DNA from 3 places in the Acholeplasma sp. ORD1043 genome. Region 1 is predicted to be linked to each of the others. Evidence: riboswitches for the same ligand, from Rfam matches in the RefSeq annotation. Region 1 holds a riboswitch; each other region holds the start of a gene.
What was found. Region 1 has a riboswitch for cyclic di-GMP ahead of PG914_RS01310 (hypothetical protein). Riboswitches for the same ligand answer to the same signal wherever they lie in the genome.
Positions count from the first base shown of each region.

Region 2: it holds a riboswitch for cyclic di-GMP, as region 1 does, so the genes downstream of both, PG914_RS06745 (hypothetical protein) here and PG914_RS01310 (hypothetical protein) in region 1, are expected to answer to the same signal.
Region 3: it holds a riboswitch for cyclic di-GMP, as region 1 does, so the genes downstream of both, PG914_RS05255 (hypothetical protein) here and PG914_RS01310 (hypothetical protein) in region 1, are expected to answer to the same signal.

Region 1 covers NZ_JAQLOJ010000002.1:39,467-42,760, forward strand. Annotated here, with positions in the region: gene PG914_RS01305 (hypothetical protein) at 36-968, opposite strand; gene PG914_RS01310 (hypothetical protein) at 968-1,714, opposite strand; cyclic di-GMP riboswitch class I at 1,766-1,841, opposite strand; gene PG914_RS01315 (EAL domain-containing protein) at 1,898-3,292, opposite strand; gene PG914_RS01320 (EAL domain-containing protein) at 3,294-3,294, opposite strand, start outside.
Region 2 covers NZ_JAQLOJ010000020.1:8,073-11,366, reverse strand. Annotated here, with positions in the region: gene PG914_RS06750 (hypothetical protein) at 1-1,180, opposite strand, end outside; gene PG914_RS06745 (hypothetical protein) at 1,287-1,868, opposite strand; cyclic di-GMP riboswitch class I at 1,913-1,989, opposite strand; gene PG914_RS06740 (diguanylate cyclase domain-containing protein) at 2,318-3,294, shown strand, end outside.
Region 3 covers NZ_JAQLOJ010000012.1:4,748-8,041, reverse strand. Annotated here, with positions in the region: gene PG914_RS05265 (S24/S26 family peptidase) at 1-252, opposite strand, end outside; gene PG914_RS05260 (hypothetical protein) at 366-956, opposite strand; gene PG914_RS05255 (hypothetical protein) at 999-1,514, opposite strand; cyclic di-GMP riboswitch class I at 1,572-1,652, opposite strand; partial or broken gene PG914_RS05250 (pseudouridine-5'-phosphate glycosidase) at 1,742-2,661, opposite strand; gene PG914_RS05245 (PfkB family carbohydrate kinase) at 2,663-3,294, opposite strand, start outside.

The DNA.
Region 1 (3,294 bases):
TCTTGTTATTGGCTGTTAACCATTTATAACCCTAATTAATTTTCAAATCTAGCCGCTTTAAATCTTAGGCTAATAAGTAAAGCGTCTGCTTGAATCGCATCCATGGAATCTGGATCCCATCCTTCTATCCAGATAGACACTGTAGCATGTCCTCTGTATTCATAGATGCCATCTACTTCATTCACTAGGATAGTTTCTGCGACTAAACTTACTTTATCTAGTGCGATATCATCTTGTAGTGGTGAGAAGTTAGATAAACGATAAATCATATTATTTGGTGCTTCAGGTGGTACTAATCTAACACCTAATCTTCTTTCGTAGTAATCAAGTGCTCCAAATAATTTTCCGTATCCACGTGCTTCGTTTTCAGAAGGGTCATATATAAATGATAATTCTTGTTCATCATTTACAACTCCTATTCTAACAGCGTCAGACGCGTGATACAAGCGATTTTCTCCTGCTGTGACATATATGTCACCATCATTAAAATCTATTGGTGATGTCCAGTTTACACCACGACTTACAACAAATGTTCCTTTGGTGTTAGGTGCAAGTTCGAAACTTGGTGTTTTCCTATCTGCTAGGTAAACAAATTTTTGATGCGCTGCTTCATTTTCATTATCGGTAATCACTTTGAAGTAGACATCAAATGTGAGGTATTCAGTCCTTGGATCTGCATAAACTCTTGTAGATGTTGGACTTGCGTAAAAGGTTTTGCCATCCGGTGAGGTGATATTGGTTAATCTAGTTGTCTTACCGATATGTTCCCTTAACATTTCTTGTGTAATATTCTTGTGATAGTTTATACCATCTAATGATAGGTACAAATTATCATCTTCTCCTACTCCCATTTCAACCCCATCAACGAGTGATGATTTTGAAGTGTTAAACCAAGCGTATACTGAGGTGGTTAATGTAATGGATATTAACGTGAGTGCAAATAACGCTGCATATATTTTCTTAAGCATTATGAGCCTTCTTCGTTTACCGAGAAAATCATTTGGAGTTTTAGTCTACCACCCATTAAATCTTCTTCGGTGTATTTACCAATACTCTTTAAATAATCTTCTAAGTATCCATCAATCCAAAGTATGACGCTAATTTTAACTGTGTTTTGAGCTTTTAACTGGAAGATATTACCATCAACTGCAACTTGTCTTGATGCAAATGATAGTGACTGCACACCTGGGATTCGATAAGATTGATATTCATAGACATCTGCAACATTATCAACGACCACCATAATTCTTAAGTGTTCTTCAATATGTTTTGAGGTTTCTAAAAATAGAATCTTATAATTCAACCTGTTGATGGTTGCCGCCTCGTTCATATTCTTTAAGTAGAATGTGAATGCAATAACTTCTCTATCTTTATCTTTAACATCAGGAAGGTAATATCCAGGAGTTTGTATGACATTTTGATAGTGGAATGCCATCACACCTTCGTAGGATGCTTGGTTGACAAAACTCATCCCAGGATATCTTAGAACAGTACGTGATTCAGCAAATGTTGAATCTTCTGAGATTCTAATTGAACTGTCAGAAAATTGATCAATTGCTACTGACATATCCCCAGTGTATTGTCCATAAAATGATACGACCCCCATTGTTACGGATAAGAATCCAAACAGTGGAATGAAGAGGAATATTAACTTGGAAAATTTAGTGGCATTTCTAACGGTTTTACCAATGCCCCATACTTTACTTAACGCCATGGTTACCTCGTTACCTCGTTTAAAAAACAAAAAGCCAGTGCCACATAAATTGTTGGCAACTGGCTACCATTTGACAGGTCCTATAGTTTTGCGTCACTAGATTTCTCTAGCTTTGCCTTTTTCGTATACTAGTATTTTATCACGTTTTTTTATAGTGTCAACAAAAATGTATGCGACAAATTTCTAATCCTCAGATTGTCTTAAGAAAGCCGATAACTGTGTTTGATCTAAAGGTTTTGCGATAAAATAACCTTGCGCATATGAGACGCCTTTTGTATACATATCCTGAAATTGTTCTTCAGTTTCTATACCTTCTGCAACCAGTTTGATTTGCTGTGACTCGACAAAATCAATAAGCATCTTTAAATACTTACGTTTATTATAATTTTCTTCTAGTTTGAAGAACTCTCGATTGAGCTTAATCATGTCAATCTTAAATCGTTCTACGATGTCTAATACGTCATAATCTGTCGTTGAGATATCGATTGCAATTTGGAATCCTAAGGTTTTAATTTTAATTAAGTTACGTCTAAATATTTCATTTTGTTTGTAAAGCGAGAATTCTGGAATTTCAATCGCTACTAATTCTGCTTTCGTTCTATGTTTTTGAATTAATCTTTGGAAGATTGTAAAAGTTTCTTCATTTAGAATCTGACGAGGAGAAACGTTAATATTGACCACTAGGTCATGGATTTGATATAGCTGACTTAAATCAGTTTGTAAGAGGAGCGCTTGTTCTACACCCCAAATACCAATTTCATCTAATTCACCAGATTGTTCTGCCATACTCAAGAATGAACCTGGTGCTAAGAGTCCTCTTGTTGGATGTTGCCAACGTAAGAGTGCTTCAACCCCAAGCACTTTAGTTTTATCCTCAGTTGAAACAATTGGTTGATAGTAGTACAAGAATTCTTCTTTTTGAATTGCTTCTTTAATTTCATGATATAAATCAAGATATTCCTTACCTTGATTCAGTTCTTCTGAATAATACTTAATATCATTACCACCATTTTTCTTAACGATATACATAGCAATATCTAATGCTTGGAATAAGTGCTCTTTAGTATTACCGTGTAGCGGGAATGTTGCAATTGAAATACTTACTGTTTTCTTAATGGTGACACTATCTAGGATATGCACCTTACGTTCTGAATCTTTTTTAATTTGTTTAGCCAGATAAATAATTTTAGAATGATCAAAACTATCTGGAATAAAGACATAGAATTGGTCAGGTTTAATACCTTGTGAGATCACAGATTCTTCAGGAAGACTTGATTTAATATGATTAGAGACATAACTCATAATCAATTTTTCTTCTTCTTCATTGAAGGTATCAACAATATCACGGTAATGGTCTAAGTCAATTAGAAATAACGTAAATGGTTTATTCTTCTTACTATTTCTTTTAATTGTACGATCAATTAATACACTTAAAGTATTCAGCGGTACAACTTGGTCTTGAACTAAAAGTTTTTCATCACGATATCTAATGGATTCTTTTTTTACAACGATAAAGATTCCAAAGACTGCACCATCAAGAGCTAGTGTAACAACGATTGTTATCATAATCTCTACCATAT
Region 2 (3,294 bases), on a different contig from region 1:
GTACATTCGCATTAGCGTTACTTACATTAACAACCTTATAATAAATATCGTTATATTTAACAATGGAGTTTGCATCATATACATTCGTTGGTGAATAATCATTCGTATCAATTAAATTCCAAGAATTATATTCAACACCTGGTTCATATTGATTCGCTCTTGCGGCATTCACAACTTTATAATATTTACCATTATATGTTACAAATTGACCAAGAGAATAAGTAATTGAAGAATTATAAGGAAGAATATTTACTAATTCCCATGCACTTGTATTTGGTGCGCTTGAATTATTATGTTTTGAACGATAAACATTGCCGTTATATTTAACATAAACATTTGCATCATACTGAGAACCTGCAACATAATTTGGGAAGTAATCATTTTTTTGTTCCCAATTAATACGTCCTGCTGGTGATGCTGAAAAATAATATTGATTTTTAGTTTCGTATATGTATCCAAAGTAGTTTACAAGGGTATTTAATGGATAAGATTTCCCATTAACAAATTCTTGAATGAGTGCATTTTTTGTAGACCATCCAACTAAAGTAGAAGGATTATTCGCATTAGCTTGAGTGGCGTTTGTAACATAGTAAAGACTACCATTGTAATCCACTGTATCACCGAGTATATATTTAATCGTAGGGTCATACGGTCTTACACCTAATTTATATCTTTCCCAACCTTCAAGTGTGTTTGGATTAGCAGCATTATTTGCAGATCCTTTTTCAGCAACTCGATAAATTAAATCATTATACATAACGTGGTGATTATTTTCGTATATCCAATTCGTGTTGTATTCTAATATTGCAAAATTGAAAATCGTCCAACCTAAACTAATATCTGGAGTTCTAGCATTTGCAATTCCTGAATTCAAGACTTGATAGAAGTTACCTTGATAGGCAACAACTTCACCGACTTCATATGTGTTTGTAGAAAGATAAAACATCGTAATATCTTTAAACGGACCATATGGTTCACCAGGTGGAAATTTACCACCATAACCTTGATGACTAATTCTATATATAACACCTTGATACCATACCAAATCTCCATTTGCATATGTACCATTTGGATCATATTCAGGTATACCTGATGGTGCTACATCAATTAAATAATTCCAAGAAGGAATTGATATATTATTATGTGTAGCATTAGAAGGATTTCCGATTACTAAATTCATCCAATAAGCAAAGGAAATCGACGTCGTTAAAAAACATGATAATAAAACCATAAACATGATTAAATACTTCAATTTTTTATAACGTGAAAAATCCATTGAATACTCCTTAAACAGTAGGTTTTATAACTTCAAATTTGACATCAAATACGATTGTTTCACCAACAATTTGATCATACTCACCGATGGATTCCGGATTATCTAAAGTAACTAAAATATAAACTTTAACTTTATCTCCATCAATTTCAATTGACCCGTTAGTATTATCTAGACTTGATTCTCCACTTAAGTTGGATGGTTCGACACCACCAACTTGAAAAGTGATATTAAGTAGTCCTTCTAACACTTCATTTTCTGGCGTTATATTTTCAATTGAGACGATTAAATCATAAATGGTTCCTTCGAAATCGGGTTCATCATTATGAGTCCATTCTACTTCATAAACAAGTAAAACAAATTCGACAGCACCGGGCTCTGAACTTGAAGCTCTACCTAGTGGGACTAGTCTATATGTTTCATTTCCAAGATATGAAAAATCAACAGAAGTAATTGAAGTTTTACCAGTACCTATTGTAATTGTATTGTTTGTTTCAGAAGAAAAAAGACTCCTGTATGACCAGAAGGCAAATGTAGTTCCCCCGATAAAGATGAGTAACATGATGAATATAGTTAACTGGATTTTAACTTTCATGTCATTTTCCCCTAAAAAAAGACAGCAGTTTTAACTTCGTTGGAAGTTGCAACTGGCTGTCTCGTTTAAAGACCCTATAGCTTTGCGTCCTTAGGTTGCCCTAAGTTTGCCGATTGATGTTTTTTACTAACGTTATTGTATCACAATATTTATAAAGTTGTGCAAATAACATACTTAAACCTCTAATTCAGAATAAAAATAAGAACTTGTTCTTTTTTTATTGTATTATAGATTTATTTTGAAAAATATTTGCTATAATTTTAGTAATACTGCAAATCATGTAGGGGAGATATATGATTTATACAGCCATAATTTTAGCGTGCTTTTTAATTGCTCTGACAACATCGCTATTGCTTTCTCACTCTTATCATAAAGTGGGTAAAAAGTATCGTGGGATTAGAGGATGGATCATCGGGATTATAATCCATACTTTTGGATTAGTTATTTCTATGTTTTCCAATTCTGTTGTTAAGGATTTTACCGTACCACTTTCAGGTGTACTGATTATGGTTGGTATTTTATGCTTAGTTAGTGGTATAGATCGCTTTTTTGACCGATTTGTAAGTTATTTTGAAATGTATATTTTGATCTTTTTATCGACCTTGTTAATCATTTACTTTAATTCATTTAATTATCAATTAACCTATCAAATTATTTCGTTAAATATTACGGTTTCATATATTACGTTTAGAGGTTCATTTATTTTATTTAAATTAAAAGAAGGCCCGAGTAAGAACAATACAATTATAACTGCATCATTTATGGCAGTTGTTGGTTTAATTGCTGTTGTAAGAATTGTAAATGCTTTTTTTATTGATGTTGAAGTTGCAAACTATCATTTAGTTAATTCAATTGACTACACAATTATTCTTGTGTATTACATACTATTTACTTTACTTGCTATGATCTTTAATTTACTTGTAAGTGATAAAGCATGGCAAGGTATTAACTCAGAACAAACTAAATTTAAGACAATTTTCACCAAGAGTCCGCATGCGATGTTAATGATTTCATATGAAACAGATTTAATTCTTGATGTAAATGAAGCATTTATTAAACAATTAGAATATCAACGTGAAGATTTAGTTGGAAAACATTATAGTCAAGCCAAAGCATTTAGCTTAATCAAGGATCGTCAAGATACAAAGGATTATCAGTTAAATAAGAGAGAAATTCTTAATAAAGAATTACCAATCTTAAAAGAAAGTGGAGAACTTATGCACTCATTACTTTCTATTTCGATTGTGGATGAACTTGAAGAAAAATTATTAATTGTATCATTAACTGATATTACAGAAATATATGATTTAAAAGAAAAACTGGATCGATATGCATATTATGATTCATTGACTGAATTACCAAATCGACGATTATTTTTAAGACAATTTAACTCAAAATTAGAAAATAATGAAAGTTTTGCTATCGT
Region 3 (3,294 bases), on a different contig from region 1:
ATAACCGTCAAGTTCAAAAACAATGATATCGGTATTATCAAGTTCATCAAATTCAGTCATTGACACTACAACTAAATCGCCTTGATTAAGCGATGAGTCAACTCCTGAAAATCCACCATAAACTGCAACTCCAAATAATGTGGATGTCACTGTTGGTAAATAAATAAATGATAGAATAAACAAACCTAAAAGTCCGATAACACTATACAATATGATACTAATTAATTTATTTGAATCAAACTTATCCGCCATATTTATACCCCTATAAAAACGTAATCTTATCCTAAGATTATTGTAACATAAATTAGATTATGTTACGAAAAAGTGGTCTTGTGACCACTTTTTAGTTTATTTTAATTTAGATATTAGTCTTCGATAACTGTAAATAAGACATCAAATGTAGCGGTTGCACCAAACATAGCTTCGGCAACTTCTTGAGCTTCTTCAGCAGTAATTTCATCTTCAATTTCAACTGGTTCAGTTAAGGTCACTTTTACATAAACAGTAACTGCATCACCATTAACTTCAATCACATCACTACCATCAGCTTGGAATACACCATTTACCACAGTACCACCGATTTGGTAAGTAAGATTTAAGTAACTCACTAATTCATTAACAACACCAAAGGAAACATTTTCAAAATCAACTTCAAGTGTACCAGTTGCTTCACTATCTAAATCGTTTGACTCCCATACGATTGAGAATGTGAAGATAATGTATTCAACAGCGTCATCTTCTAATGAGAATTCAGCTTGACCTGCAGGTACTAAAACACCATCAGTAACATCAGCAGTAGAAGCAGATACTTCAACAACTAAACCTGTACCAATTGTGATTTCCCCTGATTCTTCAGCTTCTAAATTGATACTCGCCCAGAATGCATATGATATCCCGATTGATACCACTGCCAATAAGAATAATGCAATAAGCATTAATTTTTGATTCTTTTTCATATTTGTACTCTCCCTTTTTAATCCTTAAGTTTTTTTAAACTTTTAAGAAACAACGTTAAATAGCAAATCAAAGGTTATATTTTTACCCCTAATTGCTTCAGCAATCTCTCTTGTCTCTGGTTCAGTTAATCTAACCTTAACAACTACAAGTAATGAATCGTTTCCAATCAAGAGATTACCTTCATTTGGTAGAATGATCTCTACTAAATAACTGTAGGTAGGATCACCATTAATTAATATATTTTTGACTTGGATGGTTACATTAAGTTCTATGCCGGGTTGTAATTCCTCGCCATTAATATCTAGTTCAAAGGTGAAGATAATTTCGTCCACTTCATCACTTGAGTAAACATAACCAGCTGGAACTAATTTTTTATTGATATTAGATTTATCTTCTTTTAAATCCACTGTCAGTTCAGCTTCATGAATCGTGTCAATAACAATATACACATCAACATATCTTTCAATCGCTGCCCAATATGAAAACGAAATTGAAATAGTGTACATTATAGCAATAGCTAGGACCACAAGAAGTGCAGTACTTAACCTTTTAGTCATACATATCCCCCAATAGCCATGACAAATAAAAAGCAGCCATTGAAATCACGAAAAGTGATTTGCAACTGGCTGCCACGTTAATGTTATGGCCCTATAGCTTTGCGTCCTTAAGTTACCTTAAGTTTGCCGATACAATATGCTTAAATTTATGACTGCTATTATTATAATAAAAAATAGTTTTATATGCAAACAAAATGGATATTTAATGAGACAAAGTACCGAATATGCTATAAATTATTAAGTTTTGAAAGTTCAATTGCTATTTCTGCACCGAGTTTAGCATTGTTATAAACAAGTTGAATATTTGAATCTAAGCTAATACCCTTAGTTGATTTTTCAATGCTTGCAAGTAAGTAAGGAGTGATTGCTTTGCCTTTGATATTATTTTTCTCAGCGGATGCTAATGCTTTCTCAATTTCAGAATTAATAAATGCTTCATCCAATGAAAATTGATTAGGTATTGGATTCGCAACAAGCACACCACCTTGGAGCGGAAGTGTCCATTTGGTTTGTAACAATTTAGCAATTTCTGAAGGTTTGTTTAATTGATATTCCAGTCTAAAACCAGATTTTTTAGTGTAAAATGCAGGGAATTCATCGGTACCAAAACCAACTACAGGCACGCCTTTTGTTTCTAGGTACTCAAGTGTTAAACCTATATCTAAAATTGAATTACATCCTGCTGAAACAACACAGACATTTTCATTTGCTAACTCTTCTAAATCTCTTGAAATATCAAACGTATCTTGACCATTTCTGTGAACACCACCAATACCACCAGTAGCAAACACTTTAATTCCAGTCATTGCTGCGATTAAAATAGTTGCAGATACGGTCGTAGCTCCATTATAACCTTTTGTAATACAATAAGGTATATCGCGTTTTGAAACTTTCATAATGTTACCTACTGACCCTAATTTAGTTAGTTCATCAGGTGATAGACCTACTTTAATTCTGCCATCTAAAATAGCAATTGTTGCAGGTGTTGCACCAGCATTTTTAATAATTTTTTCTAACGTCATACCCACTTCAACATTTCTTGGATATGGCATCCCATGTGAAATGATTGTTGACTCTAAAGCAACAACTGGTTGATTTTTTTTAATGCGTCTAATACATTTGGTGCAATATCGATAAATTGATTCATGTTATTTCTCCTTCACCATTGAAACAAGTTGGTTCACTTTTAATTTCTTATATACAGCATCGATAGATTGAAGTGTAAAATGTGAAAGAATTGTTCCCGTTTTTAGTGGTTCTAAATTATTTATTTCAGCAAAAATTGTTCCTGCAAAGAATCCATCTCTTGCGCCAGTGTCATTAATGATCACTCCATCAAATGACTTTTGGTAAAAATTAATAAACTCTGGAGTAAATTGATATACACCATTTTTTCCTAAAGTTAAGAATATATTATGGATACCTTTATTTAATAAAATTTGACCAATTTGAATTGGGTCATCAAATACAGTAATCATCTTTCCTTCATTAGTATTAATTTTGATGGTGTGGATTTTTTGAAGATAAGGAATGAATTTAGCGGCTTTAGCGCTACTTACTAAGTCAACATAGAATGCTTTATTAAATGTTTTAAAAATATATTCAATCGTATCTTCAGTTAGATTAGCATCTAATACAACAATATCCGCTTTTTCTATATGATCTTGATATCGTCTAATCACTTGAGGTGTAAGTTTTTTAAGTTGATCCATTGAACTAACCGCAGTGAATAGATTACCTTTATCATCATGAATTGCTACGTAACTTGGAGTTTGTTTTA